2 linked regions of the Variovorax paradoxus genome follow. Each later gene encodes a partner of the first gene's protein in a complex. Links are inferred from orthologs where the notes say so. Each region holds a gene or a part of one and is shown in the gene's direction. Other genes may lie near its edges.

What was found.
Region 2: the proteins of QFZ42_RS07940 (region 1) and accD are in contact, whole or in part, in a solved structure (PDB 8UXZ), measured with the Escherichia coli proteins. The link is inferred for Variovorax paradoxus from one-to-one orthologs.

The regions. Positions count from the first base shown.
Region 1 is NZ_JAUSXG010000001.1:1,709,568-1,719,578, forward strand. The notes cover bases 3,059-6,042. They hold QFZ42_RS07940 (acetyl-CoA carboxylase carboxyltransferase subunit alpha), read left to right. Parts: upstream 3,059-4,052; coding sequence 4,053-5,033; downstream 5,034-6,042. Other genes in these bases: cysS (cysteine--tRNA ligase), read left to right, coding at 3,059-3,365; QFZ42_RS07935 (DNA-3-methyladenine glycosylase family protein), read left to right, coding at 3,383-4,036; tilS (tRNA lysidine(34) synthetase TilS), read left to right, coding at 5,047-6,024. Also shown: QFZ42_RS07915 (peptidylprolyl isomerase), read right to left, coding at 1-493; QFZ42_RS07920 (peptidylprolyl isomerase), read right to left, coding at 523-1,128; QFZ42_RS07925 (tetratricopeptide repeat protein), read right to left, coding at 1,206-1,796; more of cysS, read left to right, coding at 1,989-3,058; QFZ42_RS07950 (aspartate kinase), read left to right, coding at 6,092-7,360; QFZ42_RS07960 (hypothetical protein), read left to right, coding at 7,918-8,586; QFZ42_RS07965 (PPK2 family polyphosphate kinase), read right to left, coding at 8,633-9,439; QFZ42_RS07970 (RNA-binding S4 domain-containing protein), read right to left, coding at 9,502-9,936; QFZ42_RS07975 (sensor histidine kinase), read right to left, coding at 9,940-10,011. UniProt on the Escherichia coli protein: Component of the acetyl coenzyme A carboxylase (ACC) complex. First, biotin carboxylase catalyzes the carboxylation of biotin on its carrier protein (BCCP) and then the CO(2) group is transferred by the carboxyltransferase to acetyl-CoA to form malonyl-CoA.
Region 2 is NZ_JAUSXG010000001.1:3,748,609-3,758,418, forward strand. The notes cover bases 6,953-9,735. They hold accD (acetyl-CoA carboxylase, carboxyltransferase subunit beta), read left to right. Parts: upstream 6,953-7,799; coding sequence 7,800-8,672; downstream 8,673-9,735. Other genes in these bases: trpA (tryptophan synthase subunit alpha), read left to right, coding at 6,953-7,733; QFZ42_RS18055 (YggT family protein), read right to left, coding at 8,694-9,251; QFZ42_RS18060 (LON peptidase substrate-binding domain-containing protein), read left to right, coding at 9,301-9,735. In the rest of the region: asd (aspartate-semialdehyde dehydrogenase), read left to right, coding at 1-1,045; QFZ42_RS18025 (FimV/HubP family polar landmark protein), read left to right, coding at 1,307-4,027; tRNA pseudouridine(38-40) synthase TruA, read left to right, coding at 4,058-4,870; QFZ42_RS18035 (phosphoribosylanthranilate isomerase), read left to right, coding at 4,867-5,562; trpB (tryptophan synthase subunit beta), read left to right, coding at 5,611-6,888; more of trpA, read left to right, coding at 6,888-6,952; more of QFZ42_RS18060, read left to right, coding at 9,736-9,810.

The DNA.
Region 1 (10,011 bases):
CCTTTTCGATCACCACGTCTTCGAGCGGCACGTCGTCGTGGAAGCCCTTGCGGCCGGTCTTCACGGCCTTGATCTTGTCCACCACGTCGGTGCCGCCGGTGACCTTGCCGAACACCGCGTAGCCCCAGCCTTGGGCCGAAGGAGCGGTGTGGTTCAGAAAGCCGTTGTCGGACACGTTGATGAAGAACTGCGCGGTGGCCGAGTGCGGTGCGCTCGTGCGGGCCATGGCCACGGTGTAGTTGTCGTTCTTGAGACCGTTGTTGGCCTCATTCTCGATTTCAGCGCCGGTGGGCTTTTGCTTCATGCCGGGCTCGAAGCCGCCGCCTTGCACCATGAAGCCCGGAATCACGCGATGGAACACGGTGTTGTCGTAGTGACCGTTCTTCACATAGCTGACGAAGTTTTCGGCCGATTTGGGCGCCTTGGCGCTGTCGAGTTCGAGCGTGATCACGCCGTAGTTCTTGATGTGCAGTTCGACTTTGGGGTTGCTCATGAGGAGTCCTTCTTTCGGATGTTCGGAAATTACTTCGCCAGCGTGGCGGACTTGATGATGATGGGCTCGAGCGGCACGTTCTGCATGCCGCCCTTGTTACCGGTTTGCACGGCGCGGATCTTGTCGACCACGTCGGTGCCCGACACGACCCGGCCGAACACCGTGTAGCCGTAGCCGTCGGGGTTGGGCGCGTTGAGCGAGTCGTTGTTCTTCACGTTGATGAAGAACTGCGAGGTGGCCGAGTTCGGGTTGCCGGTGCGCGCCATGGCGATGGTGTACCTGTCGTTCTTCAGGCCGTTGCTCGCTTCCAGCGCGATGGGCGCGCGCGTGGGCTTTTGCTGCATGTCGGCCGTGAAGCCGCCGCCCTGGATCATGAAGCCGTCGATCACGCGGTGGAACACGGTGCCGTCGTAGTGCTTGTCGTTGACGTATTGCAGAAAGTTTTCGACCGTCTTGGGCGCCTTGGCCTGGTCGAGTTCGACCAGGATGTCGCCGGCCGAGGTGGCGAGCTTCACGCGCGGCCCGGCCTGCTGCGCATGCACGGCACCGGCCAGGGCCAGCGAGGCCACCAACGCGAGCGCGCCGCGGCGGCTGAATCGGGTGGACGGGGAAGTGAAGAAGGCTTGGGTCGTCAAGGAAAGCTCCGTGTGCGAATGATGTGGGGTGCAAGCCCGGCAACGCAAGTTGCCGTGGCCAATGCACTGGCGGCCAGTTACTTGCTGGGGCGGCCGACCGGCTTGCGGACTTCCGGCGGAGCGGCCGGCAGGGTGGCGGCTTGCGCCTCGGTCTTCGGGTTGAAGATCTGGCGGATCAGCGAGAGCTTGGGCGCAACGCTGGCGTTGGTGCTGGCGAATTGCTGCGCCCGCACATACTCCTGGGCTGCCAGGCGCGCATAGACGTCGCCGAGATTTTCATGCGCGGTGGCGTAATTGGGGTTGAGTCTGAGCGCCTGCTCCAGCGCGGCGCGTGCCTGATCGAACTTGCTCTGCGATGCGTAGAGCGCGGCCAGGTTGTTGTACGGCTCGGACAGTTCCGGAAAGTCTTGCGTCAGCTGCGTGAACGCGGCGATCGCCTCGTTCTGTTTCTTTTGTTCGGTGAGGATCACGCCCCGCAGAAAGCGCATCTGCGGATCGCGCGGCTTGCCCGCAATATAGGCATCGGCCTTGGCGAGCGCTTCGTTCGACTTGCCTTGGCGCAGCAGCGTATTCACGTCGTCGTAGTCGTTGGCGTACGCGGCGGAACCCCACAGGCTGAAGAGCAATGCGAAGGCGATGGAGAGTTTGGAGAACGCGACGTGCTTCATGAAGCCTCGGCAAGATTGGGGAATGCGGGCCTCGAAAACACCCGGAATGTACACGGCAGCAGCCGTTTATACTGCGGTGCATTGTAGCCGAGGGGCCATGTCCAACCCCTCGTGGCCACTGTCCCGTCACCCCTGAAATTCAACGTCGTTCGCCCGTACCGCACGAGCGCGAAGCGACGTTTTCCGAGCCTCATGAGTCTGCGCATCTACAACACGCTCTCGCGTGAATTGGAGGAATTCTCCCCATTGCAACCTGGCAAGGTGCGCATGTACGTGTGCGGCATGACGGTCTACGACCTCTGCCATCTGGGCCATGCCCGCTCGATGATCGCGTTCGACGTCGTGCAGCGCTGGCTCAAGGCCAGCGGCTATGGCGTGACCTACGTGCGCAACATCACGGACATCGACGACAAGATCATCCGCCGCGCCGTCGAGAACGGCGAGACGATCCGCTCGCTCACCGATCGCATGATCGACGCGCTGCACGAAGACGCCGACGCGCTCGGCATCGAGCGGCCAGCGCACGAACCCCGCGCCACCGACTACATCCCGCAGATGCTGTCGATGATCGGCACGCTCGAGAAGAAGGGGCTGGCCTATCGTGCCGACAACGGCGATGTGAACTACGCGATTCGCAGGTTCCCGGGCTACGGCAAGCTCAGCGGCAAGTCCATCGACGAGCTGCACGCCGGCGAGCGCGTGGCCGTGCTGGACGGCAAGGACGACCCGCTCGACCCCGTGCTCTGGAAGAGTGCCAAGGCGACTGAACCCGAAGAGGTGAAATGGGCCAGCGAGTTCGGCCCGGGCCGTCCCGGCTGGCACATCGAATGCTCGGCCATGGCCTGCGAACTGCTCGGCGAAACGCTCGACATTCACGGCGGCGGCGAAGACCTGCAGTTTCCCCATCACGAGAACGAAATTGCGCAGAGCGAAGGCGCAACCGGCAAGCCGCTGGCCAACTACTGGATGCACAACGGCTTCATCGTGACTGACAACGAGAAGATGTCCAAGAGCCTGGGCAACTTCTTCCTGATCCGTGACGTGCTCAAGAAGTACGACGCCGAAACCATCCGCTTCTTCGTGGTGCGCGCGCACTATCGCCGGCCGCTCAACTACAGCGACGTGCATCTCGACGACGCCCGCAATTCGCTCAAGCGGCTTTATACGGCGCTCGATCTGGTGGCGCCGCAGACCGTGGCCATCGACTGGAACGACCCCTATGCGGCACGCTTCAAGTCCGCCATGGACGAGGACTTTGCAACGCCCGAAGCTGTTGCCGTGCTGTTCGATCTGGCGGGCGAAGTGAACCGCACGCGCTCGCCCGCGCAAGCCGGGCTGCTGAAGGCGCTGGGCGGATGCCTGAACATTCTGCAGAGCGATCCGACCGGCTTCCTGCGTGCCGGCGCCACGCTGGACGAAGCAACCATCCAGGCGCAGATCGACGCCCGCGCGGCCGCCAAGGCTGCGAAGAACTTCGCCGAGGCGGACCGCATTCGCAGCGACCTTCTGGCGCAGGGCATCGTGCTCAAGGATTCGCCCACGGGCACGACCTGGGCCGCAGCGCAGTGAACGGAACCACCAACCCCATGCCTGCTTCATCGAAGAATCCGACGGTCCAGATCTACACGCCGGACTACTGGGAAGAGGCCTGCAAGCACCTGGCGAAGAAAGACCGCGTGATGAAGCGGTTGATCCCGAAGTTCGGCGATGCCTGCCTCGAGTCGCGCGGCGATGCGTTCACCACGCTCGCGCGAAGCATCGTGGGCCAGCAGATTTCGGTGAAAGCCGCGCAAACCGTCTGGGACAAGTTCGCGCTGCTGCCGCGAAAGCTTACGCCGGCCAACGTGCTCAAGCTCAAGGTCGACGACATGCGCGGGGCGGGGCTGTCGGCGCGCAAGGTCGAGTACCTGGTCGACCTGGCCATCCACTTCGATTCGGGCGCGGTGCACGTCGACGCCTGGAAGGACATGTCGGATGAGCTCATCATCGAAGAGCTCGTAGCCATTCGCGGCATCGGCCGCTGGACGGCCGAAATGTTCCTCATCTTTCACCTGATGCGCCCCAATGTGCTGCCGGTCGATGACCTGGGGCTGCTCAACGGCATCAGCGTGAATTATTTTTCGGGCGATCCGGTGAGCCGCAGCGATGCCCGCGACGTCGCCGTGGCCTGGGCGCCTTTTTGCAGCGTGGCAACTTGGTATATTTGGCGCTCGCTCGACCCGGTACCGGTCGCATACTGAACAACAGGAGAAGACGTTGGCGAAACGAACCTTCCTCGACTTCGAGCAGCCCATTGCTGAACTCGAATCCAAGATCGAAGAACTGCGCTATGTACAGACCGAATCGGCGGTCGACATCTCGGAGGAAATCGACCAGCTCGGCAAGAAAAGCCAGCAGCTCACCAAGGATATCTACAGCGACCTGAGCCCCTGGCAGATCACCAAGATCGCGCGGCATCCGGAACGCCCCTACACGCTCGACTACGTGAACGAAATCTTCACCGATTTCGTCGAGCTGCACGGCGACCGGCATTTTTCGGACGACCTGTCGATCGTGGGCGGCCTCGCGCGCTTCAACGGCACGCCATGCATGGTGCTCGGCCACCAGAAGGGGCGCGACACCAAGGAGCGCACCGCGCGCAACTTCGGCATGAGCAAGCCCGAGGGCTACCGCAAGGCCTTGCGCCTCATGAAGACCGCCGAGAAGTTCAAGCTGCCGGTCTTCACCTTCGTCGATACCCCGGGCGCCTATCCCGGCATCGATGCCGAGGAGCGCGGCCAGTCCGAGGCCATCGGCCGCAACATCTACGAAATGGCGCAACTCGAAGTGCCGATCATCGTGACCATCATCGGCGAGGGCGGCTCCGGCGGCGCGCTCGCCATTTCGGTGGGCGACCAGCTTGTGATGCTGCAGTACTCGATCTATTCGGTGATCAGCCCCGAAGGCTGTGCCTCCATTCTCTGGAAGACCAGCGACAAGGCACAGGAAGCGGCCGACGCTCTCGGCATCACCGCGCATCGCTTGAAGGCCCTGGGCCTGGTCGACAAGATCGTGAACGAGCCGGTCGGCGGTGCGCACCGCGACCATCGCCAGATGGCCGCATTTCTCAAGCGCGCGCTCAACGACGCCTTCCGCCAGGTCAGCGACCTGAAGCCGAAGGAGCTGCTCGACCGCCGCTACGAACGCCTGCAAAGCTACGGGCGCTTCAACGACACCAAGGCCGATACCGGCAGATAAGCAAGCGCGCTCCATGAACGAAGCCTTCGAACGCGCAATGGCCGCGTTCGAGCCGGCGCATCTGCCGCTGGCAGTGGGCTTCAGCGGCGGTGCGGATTCCACGGCCTTGCTGGCCGCTTGCGCCTCGGCGTGGCCGGGGCAGGTGGTCGCGTTTCATGTGCACCATGGCCTGCAGGCTGCCGCCGACGATTTCGAGCAGCATTGCGTCGCCGTGTGCGAGCGCCTGGGTGTTCCATTGATGGTGCACCGCGTCGACGCTCGGCACGCGCAGGGCGACAGTCCCGAGGATGCGGCGCGGCGTGCCCGTTATGACGCTTTTGCAGCGATGGCCGGTGCGGGCCTGCCGGCTGGCGCTGTCAAATCAATAGTTCTCGGGCACCATGCCGACGACCAAGTCGAGACACTGCTGCTCGCCCTGTCCAGGGGCGCGGGGTTGCCGGGTCTGGCTGCCATGCCGGCCCATGCGCAGCGCGCTGGACTCGACATCTACCGGCCGCTGCTGTCAGTGCCCGGCGCCGATATCCACGCCTGGCTGGAAGGTCTCGATTTGCCCTGGATCGAAGACCCGACCAACGAAGACGAGCGCTACACCCGCAACCGGATCCGTGCGGTACTGCTGCCCGCGCTGGAGCGCACATTCCCCCAATTCCGCACCACCTTTGCCCGCAGCATCGGCCATGCCGCGCAGGCGCAGGAACTGCTGGGCGAACTCGCGGCGCAAGACCTTGCCGTGGTGGGCCATCCGCCCCGCATCGCCAGTCTGCAGGGGCTTTCGCGTGCGCGGCAGGCCAATGTGCTGCGGCACTGGCTGATGCAGGCGCACGGCTGCGCGCCCAGCGCGGCGCAGCTCGACCAGCTGCTCGGCCAGGTGCGTGCCTGCACCACGCGCGGCCATCGGATCCACCTCAAGGTGGCCAACGGCTTCATCGAACGAAGGGGTGATTTGCTGCATTGGTACAATGCCCCGCCCTCGTCCAAGGCTTCGCGCTGACGGCTTGCAGGGCGCCGCGCTGGCACTCGGGAGTGAAGCGGCCCTTTCTCTTTCTCTGAATTCACCCATGGCATTGATCGTTCACAAATACGGCGGTACGTCGATGGGCTCGACCGAGCGCATCAAGAATGTCGCCAAGCGCGTTGCCAAGTGGGCACGCGCCGGCCACCAGATGATCGTGGTCCCGAGTGCCATGAGCGGCGAAACCAATCGCCTGCTCGGCCTGGCCAAGGAACTGGCGCCCAGCAAACCGAGCGACGCCCACGGGCGCGAGCTCGACATGCTCGCCTCGACCGGCGAACAGGCGTCGTCCGCGCTGCTGGCCATTGCGCTGCAAGCCGAAGGCATGGAAGCCGTGAGCTACGCGGGCTGGCAGGTGTCGGTGCGCACCGACAACTCGTACACCAAGGCACGCATCGAGAGCATCGACGACGAACGCGTGCGCGCCGACCTGGACGCCGGCAAGGTGGTGGTCATCACCGGCTTTCAGGGCGTGGACGACGCCGGCAACATCACCACGCTGGGCCGCGGCGGCAGCGACACCTCGGCGGTGGCTATTGCCGCCGCCATGAAGGCGCACGAGTGCCTGATCTATACCGACGTGGACGGCGTCTACACCACCGACCCGCGCGTGGAGCCCGATGCGCGGCGCCTCTCGACCGTGAGCTTCGAAGAGATGCTCGAAATGGCGAGCCTAGGCTCCAAGGTGCTGCAAATCCGCTCGGTGGAATTCGCCGGCAAATACAAGGTTCCTCTGCGTGTGCTTTCGAGCTTCACGCCCTGGGACATCGACATCAATGAAGAGGCCAAGTCCGGCACGCTGATCACTTTCGAGGAAGACGAAAACATGGAACAAGCCGTCGTATCCGGCATCGCTTTCAACCGCGACGAAGCCAAGATCTCGGTGCTCGGCGTGCCCGACAAGCCGGGCATCGCGTATCACATCCTCGGTGCCGTGGCGGACGCCAACATCGAGGTCGACGTGATCATCCAGAACCTCAGCAAGGACGGCCGCACCGACTTCAGCTTTACCGTGCACCGCAACGAGTACGCGAAGACCGTCGACCTGCTGCAGTCGAAGGTCATGCCCTCGCTGGGCGCGACCGAGATCGTGGGCGACACCAAGATCTGCAAGGTCAGCATCGTCGGCATCGGCATGCGCAGCCACGTCGGCGTGGCGAGCAAGATGTTCCGCGTGCTGAGCGAAGAGGGCATCAACATCCAGATGATTTCGACCAGCGAGATCAAGACGTCGGTCGTCATCGACGAAAAATATATGGAATTGGCCGTGCGCGCGTTGCACAAAGCCTTCGATCTGGACCAACCGGCCGCCTGACAGTGGCATAATCTCGGCTTCTTTCAGGAACTGTGACCGAGTGGCCGAAGGTGCTCCCCTGCTAAGGGAGTATGGGGTGTAGAGCCTCATCGAGGGTTCGAATCCCTCCGGTTCCGCCAAGCTAGTGAAGCCCTGTTGATCTTCGGATTGACAGGGCTTTTTTCTTGCTCGCCTTCCTCCGGCAAGGCGTTGATCAGCGCGCTCAGTTGTAGCAGCGCCTGCTTCTCATCTTTGCGGTTCGGTCGAGTTTGGCCGCGAGGCCTTCGAGGATGCTCGGGCCGTGTCATGCCCGGTCAGTTGCCCGATTCCGGCCCATACGTTTTTCTGACCGAAGCCAGGCCACGAGCGCGCCTGAAGTGAAAAGGTTTGCCAAAGTATTCAAATTTTCCGAAGGCGAATTGCGAGCAGGCGCGCATCTTTCTGTTCGTTCTGAACGAGAACAAATAAATCTCACCCAATGGCTCGCGACGTCGCAGCTTTGCGACAAAACAGGGACAAAAGTAACCATCTGTATGGTTAAATCGCCCGAATTATCGCGAAGAGGACGAGGGATCTCCATGAAGCTGCTGCTGAGCGTCGTGTGCGCCGTTGTTGCATTGGCCGGGTGCGTCAGCACGCCGCCGACACCGACGGAACCTGGAACGGGGTCGGGGCTTTCCTATGTGCCCATGGTGGCCATGGAAGGCGTGGACAAGGCCCGCTACGACAGCGACGTGGCCGATTGCCGCATCGCGGCGACGCGCATCACCGCGCGCAGCGAAACGGGCGACGCCATGTGGCTGGCGCTGGGCCTCGGCCTGATCACCGTGCACGGCCAGGGCATTGTGGCCGCGGCCGCGCAGGGGGGGATTGCGGCAGCCGTGATCGACATGTCCTACCGGCCCGATGCCGAGCTGATTGCCGAACACCAGCAGATCGCGCTGGTGCATTGCATGGCCAAGCGCGGCTACCGCAATCTGGACCCGAACGTGCGCGACACTTTCTACGGCCACTCCTTCAATCCCGAAGTGGTGCTGGCGCCGCGCCGCACGGGCGTGGACACCTACAACGCCGAAGTGCTCGCCAAGGCCGGTCGCTGCAGCATCCAGCCGCGGGCGGAACTGACGGCCAAGGGCCCCGGCTACGAGTCTTACAGCGTGCCCTGCTCGAACGGGGCGACCTGGGCCGTGCGCTGCGAATTCGGCAAGTGCCGGGTGCTGGGCCAGCCGGTCATTCGCCGCTCCTGACCAACGCCCGAGCGTGCCGGCCTGCCTGGGCACGCATGGGCAACGCTCACTTGATGATCATGCCTTTGAGCGCCGGGTCGGCGGGCGGCGCCTTGAGCTTCATCTGCCGCAGGGTCTTCATCAGCAACTGCGCAATCATCAGGTTGCGGTGCCGCTTGTGGTTGGCAGGTATCGCGTACCAGGGTGCGTGATCGGTGGAGGTGGCGCGCAGCGCCTTGTCATAGGCCTCTTGGTACGCGTTCCACTTGGTGCGCACCTCGAGGTCGCCCATGCTGAACTTCCATTGCTTGCCGGGCGTGTCGATGCGCGCCTGCAGGCGTTCGCGCTGCTCGTCCTTGTCGATGTGCAGCATGCATTTGACGACGACCGTGCCGGTCTCGACCAGCAGGCGCTCGAAATCGTTGATCTGCGCATAACGGCGCTTGGCCTCGGCCTTGTCGATCCAGCCTTCGACTACGGGCACCAGCACGTCTTCGTAGTGGCTGCGGTTCCACACCGCGATTTCGCCCGTGCGCGGCACTACTGCGTGGCAGCGCCAGAGGTAGTCGTGCGCGCGTTCGTCGTCGCTGGGCGCCTTGAAGGCGGTGACACGAACGCCGAGCGGCGAGGTGCGCGAAAAAACCCAGCGCACGGTCCCGTCCTTGCCGCTGGTGTCCATGCCTTGCAGCACCAGCAGGAGCTTGCGGCGGCCTTCGGCATGCAGCAGGTCCTGCATTTCGTCGAGTTCGGCCGCCAGGGCGTCGATCTCGGCGACTTGCGCGGCTTCGTTGCCCTCCAGGAAGGGCGTGTCGCCGGGGCTCACCTGCGCGAGTTTGAACTTGCTGTCGACGCGGTATTTCTTGAGGCTGGCCATGACCCGGGACTCCGTGCAAAAGACACGCAGCGTACGCGATCAGGGGCGTCAATGATCGGCAATCAGCGGTCGGTGTCGTCCGGGTCGATGGAAGCGCTCCAGCGGTTGTCCCAGTCGGCATGGCGCGCCGCGCCGTCGAGTTCGCGGCGGTCGCGCTTGGTCGGCCGACCTTGCTCGATGGCCAGTGCCGGCTCGCTGCCCATGCGGCGCTGTTCGCGCGCGGCGGCCTGCGCGGCGATGCTCTCTGGCGTTTCTTCGTAGAGCTGCTGTGCGATGGGAGCGGGACCGCGCTGGCCGCTCAGGCCGCGCACCGTGACTGTCCGTGTCAACGCACCGAGGCGGATGGCGACGGTATCGCCCGCCTTGACCTCGCGGGAGGCCTTGGCGACATCGCCGTTCACCTGCACCCGGTTCTTGCCGATTTCGTCCGCAGCCAGGGATCGCGTCTTGAAGAAGCGGGCGGCCCAAAGCCATTTGTCGATGCGCAGGCGATCCATAGTTCAGGAATTGTGGTGGTAGACGGGGAGCCGCACGACAGCGTCGAGCCCGACCCCCTGTGCGGAATTTTCCCG
Region 2 (9,810 bases), 2.0 Mb from region 1 along the record:
GCTCATCGAGCCGCTGTTCTTCTCGACCTCCAACGCCGGCGGCAAGGCCCCGGCCATGGCGAAGAACGAAACCGCGCTGAAGGATGCGAACGACATCGACGCACTGAAGAAGTGCGACATCATCATCACCTGCCAGGGCGGCGACTACACCAGCGAGGTATTCCCCAAGCTGCGCGCCGCCGGCTGGAGCGGCCACTGGATCGACGCCGCCTCCACCCTGCGCATGCAGGACGATGCGGTCATCGTGCTCGATCCGGTCAACCTGCCGGTGATCCAGAACGCGCTCGCCAAGGGCGGCAAGAACTGGATCGGCGGCAACTGCACCGTGAGCTGCATGCTCATGGGCGTGGGCGCCCTCTACAAGGCCGGCCTGGTCGAGTGGATGACCAGCATGACCTACCAGGCCGCTTCGGGCGGCGGTGCGCAGCACATGCGCGAACTGCTGACGCAATTCGGCACCCTCAACACCGAGGTGCGCGCGTTGCTCGACGACCCCAAGTCCGCCATTCTTGAAATTGACCGCAAGGTGCTGCACAAGCAGCAGAACCTGAGCGCGGCCGAAACGGCCAACTTCGGTGCTCCGCTCGGTGGTTCGCTGATCCCCTGGATCGACAAGGACCTGGGCGACGGCATGTCCAAGGAAGAGTGGAAGGCCGGCGCCGAAACCAACAAGATCCTCGGCCAAGGCGCGGGCTTCGGCACCGCCGCCGTGCCGGTCGACGGCTTCTGCGTGCGCGTTGGCGCGATGCGCTGCCACAGCCAGGCGCTGACCTTCAAGCTCAAGAAGGACGTGCCGCTCGCCGACATCGAGGCCATGATCGCCGCGGACAACCCCTGGGCGAAGGTGGTGCCGAACACCCGCGAGGCCACCCTCAAGGATCTGACGCCTGTGACCGTGACAGGTACCATGAACATCCCCGTGGGCCGCATTCGCAAGCTTGCGATGGGCCCCGAATACGTCGGCGCCTTCACCATCGGCGACCAGCTGTTGTGGGGCGCTGCCGAACCGCTGCGCCGCACGCTGCGCATCTTGCTCGAGGCTTGATTGGGGGCGCAGCGGCTCACCACAAGCCCGAAATGTTGCCTTATGGCAACAGAAGATGTGTGCGTAAGTATGCGCGCACTGGGTAGAACAGGCGCACCGCCTTGTCAGTACCCGGTGTTGGTGCTAACGTCCTCTTACAATTTCTGGGCCTGAGCCGCCCCTATCAGCATGACAAGACATCTGTTGCCCGCGGCCCGCCCATCGGCCGCTCGCCCCTCTCTGCCCTTGAAAGGTCTTCGCCTTTCCGTTCTAGGTGCCGCCATGGCGGTGGCCCTGGGCGTTGCAAGCACCGATGCCAGCGCCTTTGCGCTGGGCCAGTTGAAGGTGCAGTCGGCACTGGGCGAGCCGCTTCGCGCTGAAATCGACGTGACTGAAATGGCGGCCGCGGAAGCGGAAAGCCTGAAGATCAACGTCGCCAGCGCCGACGCCTTCAAGAACGCGGGCGTTCCGTACAACGCCGCATTGAGCGACGTCAAGGCCACGCTGCAACGCCGCGCCGGCGGCCAATACGTCGTGCGGTTGACCGGCACGCGTCCGCTCAACGACCCGTTCGTCGACCTACTGCTCGAAGCCAACGGTTCCTCCGGCCGCATGGTGCGCGACTACACGGTGCTGCTCGATCCGCCCGTGACCCGCCAGGCGGCGCCGAGCGCGCCAGTTGCCCCCTCTTCGCCGCAGATCAGCACGCCGCCCGCAGAGCGTTCGGGCGCAGCTGCGGCACGCGCAGCACGCCGCGAGCGAGCGCCCGTTGCACCGGTTACCGCGCCAGCAGCACCGGCGCCTGCTTCGGCAGCACCGCAAGCACCCAGCGCTGCGGCCCCGGCTCGCCCGGCCGGTGGCGGCGAGCAAGTCACCGTGCAGCGCGGCGACACCGCCGGCAAGATCGCCAGCGCCCACAAGGCGGCCGACATCTCGCTCGACCAGATGCTGGTGGCGCTCCTGCTTGCCAACCCCGATGCCTTCATCGGCGGCAACATCAACCGCATGAAGGCCGGTGCCGTGCTCGATCTGCCGAGCGCCGCCGAAGCCGGTGCCGTTCCGACCGCGGAAGCACGGCGCACCATCACCGCGCAAAGCCGCGACTTCGGCGCCTACCGCCAACGCCTCGCCGAGAACGCGCCCACCGCGAACGTGGCCGCCGCTGGCCGCAACGCCTCAGGCAAGGTGCAGGCCAATGTCGAAGACCGCAACGCCGCGGCGAGCGTACCCGACAAGCTGACGATTTCGCAAGGCAGCGCCGCCACCCGGGCCGCCGACGAAAAGGTCGCGCAGACCCGCCAGGCGCAGGAGAGCAACAACCGCGTTGCCGAGCTGTCGAAGAACATCAACGAACTGGCCAAGCTCAAGTCGGCCACCGGTTCGGCAGCACCGGCCGCCGCTCCAGCCCCGGCGCCGGCAGCGCCTGGCATTCCGGTTCCCAACCCGGGCGTGGCAGCCACGGCATCGCCAGCGGCGACCAGCCCGGCACCGGCCGCGCCCGCCACGGCTGCGGCGCCCGCTGCTGCTCCAGTGACAACCGCCACACCTGCCGCTCCAGCTGCAACGCCTGCAGCAACGCCCACCGCTACGGCGCCGGCAGACACAACGGCACCCGCGGCACCGGTCACGCCGGCAGCAGCCCCCACCGCCGCAGCGCCTGACGCCGCGGCGTCGGCCGAAACCATGCCGGGCGCTCCGGCAGCGGCAGCGAGTGCAGCGGCTCCCGCACCGGCGCCCAAGCCAGTCGTCAAGGCGGCCCCACCGCCCCCGGTCGAGCGCAGCTTCTTCGACGAATTGATGGACAACCCGCTGATGCTGGCCGGCGCGGCGCTGATCGCCCTGCTGATCGGCTTCCTGCTGTACCGCGTGCTGGGCCGCCGGCGCGAGGAAATGAGCGAAAGCGTGTTCCTCGAAAGCCGCATTCCGAAAGACTCGTTCTTCGGCGCCAGCGGCGGTGAATCGGTCGACACCAAGCACCGCGGCGATTCCACCGTCTCGTCGCTGTCGTACTCGCCGAGCCAGCTCGACGCGGGCGATGTCGACCCGGTCGCCGAAGCCGACGTGTACCTGGCCTATGGCCGCGACCTGCAGGCCGAGGAAATCCTCCGCGAAGCGCTGCGCGTGAATCCAGACCGCACGGCCATTCACCTCAAGCTGCTCGAAATTCACGCCAAGCGCCGCGACGTCCGCGCCTATGAAGGCCTCGCGACCGAAGTGCACAAGCTGACCAACGGCGCCGGCTCCGACTGGAACCGCGTGGTCGACATGGGCAAGGACCTCGATCCGGGCAATCCGCTGTACGAATCGGGCACCGCCCGCGGCGGCGTGAGCCAGGCCGAAAGCGCCGCCTTTGCAGGCGCGCTGGCCACGGCAGCCAAGCCCGTTGCCGCGGTTCCCCCGGCGGCAGCGCCCGCCCCCGTGGCGGTTGCGGCAGCCGCGCCGGCCTTCATGCCCTCGGTCGCCCCGCTGGACTTCGACCTCGACCTGAGCCAGCCGGCAGCACTCGCGACGAGCCCCGCGCCGGTGAGCGCCAGCCTGCCGAAGACTGCCTACGCGCCCGCAGCGGCCGCGCCCCTCTCCAACGGCCATGCGCATGCACCGGCGCCGGTCGACCTGGAAAACGACTTCGACACCGCCCCCGGAGCGCTGGCGCCGATCACTCGCCCCTCGGCGCTGAACGAAGCCGACGACAACACCCGCCCGGCCGTGCTGCGCGGCGGTCTTCCGGCGGACTCGGGCTTCATCGAATTCGACATGAGCGCGCTGGCCGGCCTTCCCAGCCGCCCGACCGCCGGCACCGCCGAAGCAACGAGGCCGGCTGCGGCCATGCCGGAAGAAGACGACGGCGACGACAGCCCCCATGCGGTCAAGCTGTCGCTGGCTCGCGAACTGCAGGCCATCGGCGACGTCGAAGGCGCCCGCTCGCTGGTCGAGGAAGTCGAGGCTGAAAGCGCTGGCGACCTCAAGTCCGAGGCCAGGCAACTGCTCGCCGAGCTGCGCTGAGCGGGGCTCGTTCCCCGACTTTTCGAATTCGTGAGGCTGGCGCTCGGCATCCGCTACAACGGCCAGGCGTACGAGGGCTGGCAAAGCCAGCGCTCGGGCCGCACGGTGCAGGACAAGCTGGAAGCCGCGCTTGCCAAGTTCGCTGCGCAGCCCATCGGCACGCTGTGCGCCGGCCGCACCGATGCCGGCGTGCATGCGCTGATGCAGGTGGTGCACTTCGACACCGACGTCGAACGCGAACCCTTTTCCTGGATGCGCGGCACCAACCGCTACCTGCCCGACGACATCGCCGTGCAGTGGGCGCAGCCGGTGCCCGACGAATTCCATTGCCGCGCCAGCGCGCTGGCCCGCCGCTACCTCTACGTACTGTCGCAATCGCCCGTGCGGCCCAGCCTCGATTCGGGCCGGGTCGGCTGGTCGATGCACGCGCTCGACGGCGATGCGATGCGCGCCGCGGCCGCCCTGCTGGTGGGCCGCCACGACTTCAGCTCTTTTCGCGCCTCGGCCTGCCAGGCACGCTCGCCGGTCAAGGACTTGCGGCGCATCGAGATCACGCGCGTCGGCAGCGGCGACCGCTGCCGCTGGCATTTCGAGTTCGAGGCTGACGCCTTCCTGCACCACATGATCCGCAACCTGATGGGTTGCCTGGTGCGCATCGGGCGCGGCGACGAGCGGCCCGAATGGATCGCCGAGGTGCTCGAGGCGCGCAGCCGCAAGGTGGCTGCGCCCACCTTCTCCGCCGACGGGCTGTACTTTCTCGGGCCTTTGTACGACGCCAAGTGGGGTCTGCCGGCCGAGGCCACGCTGCAGGGCGGCGGCGCTCCTTATGATGGGCCGCCATGACTGCCGCTCCCCGCACCCGAATCAAGATCTGCGGCCTCACGCGCGAGGCCGACGTGGATGCCGCGGTCGAGGCCGGCGCCGATGCGGTGGGGTTCGTGCTTTACGCCGCGAGCCCGCGCGCCGTCACGGCCGAGCGCGCCGCCGAGCTGGCGTCGCGCCTGCCGCCCTTCATCACGCCGGTGCTGCTGTTCGTCAACGAGGATGCTCCGAAAGTCATAGCTTCGCTTGCCCGGGTGAAGGGCGCCATCGCTCAATTTCACGGCGACGAAACGCCGCAGCAATGCGAAGAAGCCTGCCGTCTGGGCCGTTTCCGCTACATGCGCGCCGCCCGTATTCCGCTCGGGGCTGCCGGAGCGGGCTTCGACCTCGTAAAATACGCGTCCGATTACTCCCACGCCCAGGCCATCCTGCTCGACGCCCATGTCGAAGGTTTTGGCGGTGGCGGCAAGGCATTCGATTGGTCACTTCTTCCACCCGCCGTCGACGCTCACCTCGTCTTGAGTGGTGGGCTCACACCTGCAAACGTGAGCGATGGCATTCGCATCCTGCGGACACGCTGCAAGACGCTGTCCGTTGATGTGAGCTCGGGCGTCGAAATCGATGGCCCGGGAAACAAGGGCCTGAAGGATGCCGGAAAGATCCGGCAGTTCGTCGCCGCCGTCAGGGCCGCCGACGCCTCCTTCTCCAGCTAGCCGCCGCACCCGATCGTGATTCGGGCTGCGGCCCAACGATCGAGAACCATGCAAGACAATTATCAGCAACCCGACGCCACCGGCCACTTCGGCAAGTACGGCGGCACCTTCGCGAGCGAAACGCTCACCCATGCGATCAACGAGCTGCGCGATGCATACGCCAAGTTCAAGGACGATCCGGCGTTTCTCGCCGAGTTCCACTACGAGCTGAAGCACTTCGTCGGCCGGCCCTCGCCGGTCTACCACGCCGCGCGCACCAGCCGCGAGATGGGCGGCGCCCAGATCTACCTGAAGCGCGAAGACTTGAATCACACCGGGGCGCACAAGATCAACAACGTGATCGGCCAGGCGATGCTCGCGCGCCGCATGGGCAAGCCCCGCGTGATCGCCGAAACCGGCGCCGGCCAGCACGGCGTGGCCACCGCCACCATCTGCGCACGCTACGGCCTCGAATGCGTGGTCTACATGGGCAGCCAGGACGTGAAGCGCCAGAGCCCGAACGTCTACCGCATGAACCTGCTCGGCGCCACGGTGGTGCCGGTGGAATCGGGCAGCAAGACGCTGAAGGACGCGCTCAACGAGGCCATGCGCGACTGGGTGACCAACGTGGAAAACACCTTCTACATCATCGGCACCGTGGCCGGCCCGCACCCGTACCCGACGATGGTGCGCGACTTCCAGAGCGTGATCGGCACCGAGTGCATCGACCAGATGCCCGCCATGCTCGCGGCGCAAGGCATCACCGGCGAGGCCGAAGGCCGGCAGCCCGACGTGGTGGTGGCCTGCGTGGGCGGCGGCAGCAACGCGATGGGCATCTTCCACCCCTACATTCCGTTCGCGGGCACGCGCCTGATCGGCGTTGAGGCCGCGGGTGAAGGGCTCGACAGCGGCAAGCACTCGGCGTCGATCCTGCGCGGCAGTCCGGGTGTGCTGCACGGCAACCGCACCTACCTGCTGCAGAACGAAGACGGCCAGATCACCGAAACCCACAGCATCAGCGCCGGACTCGACTACCCGGGCGTGGGACCCGAGCATGCGCACCTGGCCGACATCGGCCGCGCGGAGTACGTCGGCATCACCGATGCCGAGGCGCTCGAAGCCTTTCACTACCTGTGCCGCACCGAAGGCATCATCCCGGCCCTCGAATCGAGCCACGCGATGGCCTATGCGATGAAACTCGCGAAGACCATGCGGCCGGACCAGTCGATCCTGGTGAACCTCTCGGGCCGCGGCGACAAGGACATCGGCACCGTGGCCGACCTGTCGGGCGTCGACTTCTACGACCGGCCCTCGATGCGCGGCCTCAGTGTGAAGGGAGGCAAGTGATGAGCCGCATTGCCGCCACCTTCGACGCGCTGAAGAAAGACGGTCGCCGCGCGCTCATTCCTTACGTGACGGCCGGTTTTCCCTACGCCGACATCACGCCCGAACTGATGCACGGCATGGTCGAAGCGGGTGCCGACGTGATCGAGCTCGGGGTGCCCTTCTCCGACCCCATGGCCGACGGCCCCGTGATCCAGAAAGCCGGTGAAGTCGCGTTGGCCCTGGGCGTCGGCATGAAGCAAGTGCTCGCCATCGTGGCCACCTTCCGACAGAAGGACGCGACCACGCCCGTGGTGCTGATGGGCTACGCCAATCCGGTCGAGCGCTACGACCTGGTGCACGGCAAGAAGGCCTTCATCCGCGACGCATCGGCCGCCGGCGTCGACGGCCTCCTGGTGGTCGACTACCCGCCCGAGGAGTGCGAGGACTTCGCCGCGGAGCTCAAGGCCGCGGGCATCGACCTGATCTTCCTGCTGGCCCCCACCAGCACCAGCGAGCGCATGGCGCAGGTCGCACGCATCGCAAGCGGCTATGTCTACTACGTGTCGCTCAAGGGCGTGACGGGCGCAGGCCACCTCGACACCGAAGCGGTCGGCCAGATGATCCCGCGCATCCGCGCGCATGTGAGCATCCCGGTCGGCGTGGGCTTCGGCATCCGCGACGCGCGCACGGCGCAGGCCGTGGGTTCGGCGGCGGATGCGGTCGTGATCGGCACGAAGATCATCCAGCTGATCGACGGACAGCCGCGCGAGAAAGTCGTGCCGGCGGTGCGCGAATTTCTCGCTGGCATCCGCGAGGCGCTGGACGCCCTGCCGGCGGCTACCGCCAAGAATGCGGCTGGCCGATAATCACGGCTGCCCTCACCCCCAGCCCCTCTCCCGCATGCGGGAGAGGGGAGCTAATTCCGGAGTCCTATGAGCTGGCTTGAAAAACTGCTACCCGCCAAGATCGCACAAACCGACCCGTCGGAGCGCCGCCAGGTGCCCGAGGGCCTGTGGATCAAATGCCCCGCCTGCGAGACGGTGCTCTACAAGACCGATCTCGAGCACAACCAGAACGTCTGCCCGAGCTGCAGCCACCACCACCGCATCGGCGCCCGCGCACGGCTCGATGCTTTTCTCGACGCCGAAGGCCGCTATGAACTCGGCCAGGAAGTGCTTCCCGTCGACGCGCTCAAGTTCAAGGACAGCCGCCGGTACCCCGAGCGGCTCAAGGAAGCGCTCGAGAACACCGGCGAAACCGACGCGCTGGTCGTCATGGGCGGCTCGGTCCACAGCATCAGCGTGGTCGTGGCCTGCTTCGAATTCGAATTCATGGGCGGCAGCATGGGCAGCGTGGTCGGCGAGCGCTTCGTGCGCGGCGTCGAAACGGCCATCGAGCAGAAGGTGCCTTTCATCTGCTTCACCGCCACCGGCGGCGCGCGCATGCAGGAAGGCCTGCTCTCGCTGATGCAGATGGCCAAGACCAACGCGGCGCTCACGCGTCTTGCGAAGAAGGGCCTGCCCTACATCAGCGTGCTGACCGACCCCACCATGGGCGGCGTTTCGGCCGGCTTCGCCTTCGTGGGCGACGTGGTCATTGCCGAGCCCAAGGCGCTGATCGGCTTTGCCGGCCCGCGCGTGATCGAGTCGACCGTGCGCGTGACGCTGCCCGAGGGCTTTCAGCGCGCGGAGTTCCTGCAGACCAAGGGCGCGATCGACTTCATCAGCGACCGCCGCGAGCTGCGCAAGACCATTGCGAGCACGCTCGCGATGCTGCTGCGCCAGCCAGCCGACGCCGTCATCTGACAAGAATCCTGCCGGAGGGCCTCAGCCCAGCCGGTAGGCCCAGACCAGCAGGTTGCCCAGCACGATGGCAATCACCTGCAGCACCACGATGGCGGCCAGGGGCGACAGGTCCACGCCGCCAATCAGCGGAATGAAGCGCCTGAACGGCCGCACCAGCGGCTCCGCCAGCCGCGAAATCAGGTCGAGCAGCATCGGCGACGCCCCCGGTATCCACGACAGCACGGCATAGACCACCAGCAGCGCGGTGAGGCCCGACACCGCAAGCTGCAGCAACCCCACCAGCGAGACCAGCGGCAAGGCGGCAATACGCCCCAGGTTGCCGATCAGCAGCCACAGCAGCAGGAACTTCACGATCACCAGGAGCCAGGCCGCGATCGCGCTCGCCAGGTCCCAGCGCTTGACCGACGGCACGATGCGGCGCAGCGGCAGCACGATCCAGTCGGTCATCGCGAACACGAAGCGCCCGAGCGGATTGCCGAACGGCACCCGGTGGTACTGCATGTAAAGGCGCAGCAGGCAAGCGCCGCCGAGCAGGCCGACGATCACGTCGAGAAGGAACGAGGGGATCTGGTAGAGCATGGGGCAGGGTCGTGAGCGGAATGCGATGATAGCCATGCAAGGTTCTTCGATGACGACACAGCCCCTTCTGCATTCACTGCCATTGTTCCCGCTCGGTACGGTTCTGTTCCCCGGCGGCGTGCTTCCCCTGCGTATTTTCGAGGTACGTTATCTCGACATGGTCGGCAAATGCCGCAAGGCCGATGCGCCGTTCGGCGTGGTCAGCCTCACGAGCGGCAGCGAGGTGCGCAAGGCCGGCGCCGACGCGGAAAGCTTTGCGGCCATCGGCACGCTGGCCGTCATCCGTGAATTCGATTCGCCGCAAAGCGGCCTGCTCCAGATCGAATGCATCGGCACACAGCGTTTCCGGGTTCGCCATACCGAGCTGCAGAAATACGGTTTGTGGGTGGCCGAAGTGGAAGCCGTGCCCGCGGACACCGCGCTCGAAATTCCCGACGATCTCCAGCACACGGCCACGGCGCTCCGGCGCCTGGTCGACACGCTCGAAGAACGCCGCCGCGCGCAGGGCGCGGAAGCCGTGCGCCTGCCCATCGGCGAGCCCTATGAGTTCAACGATTGC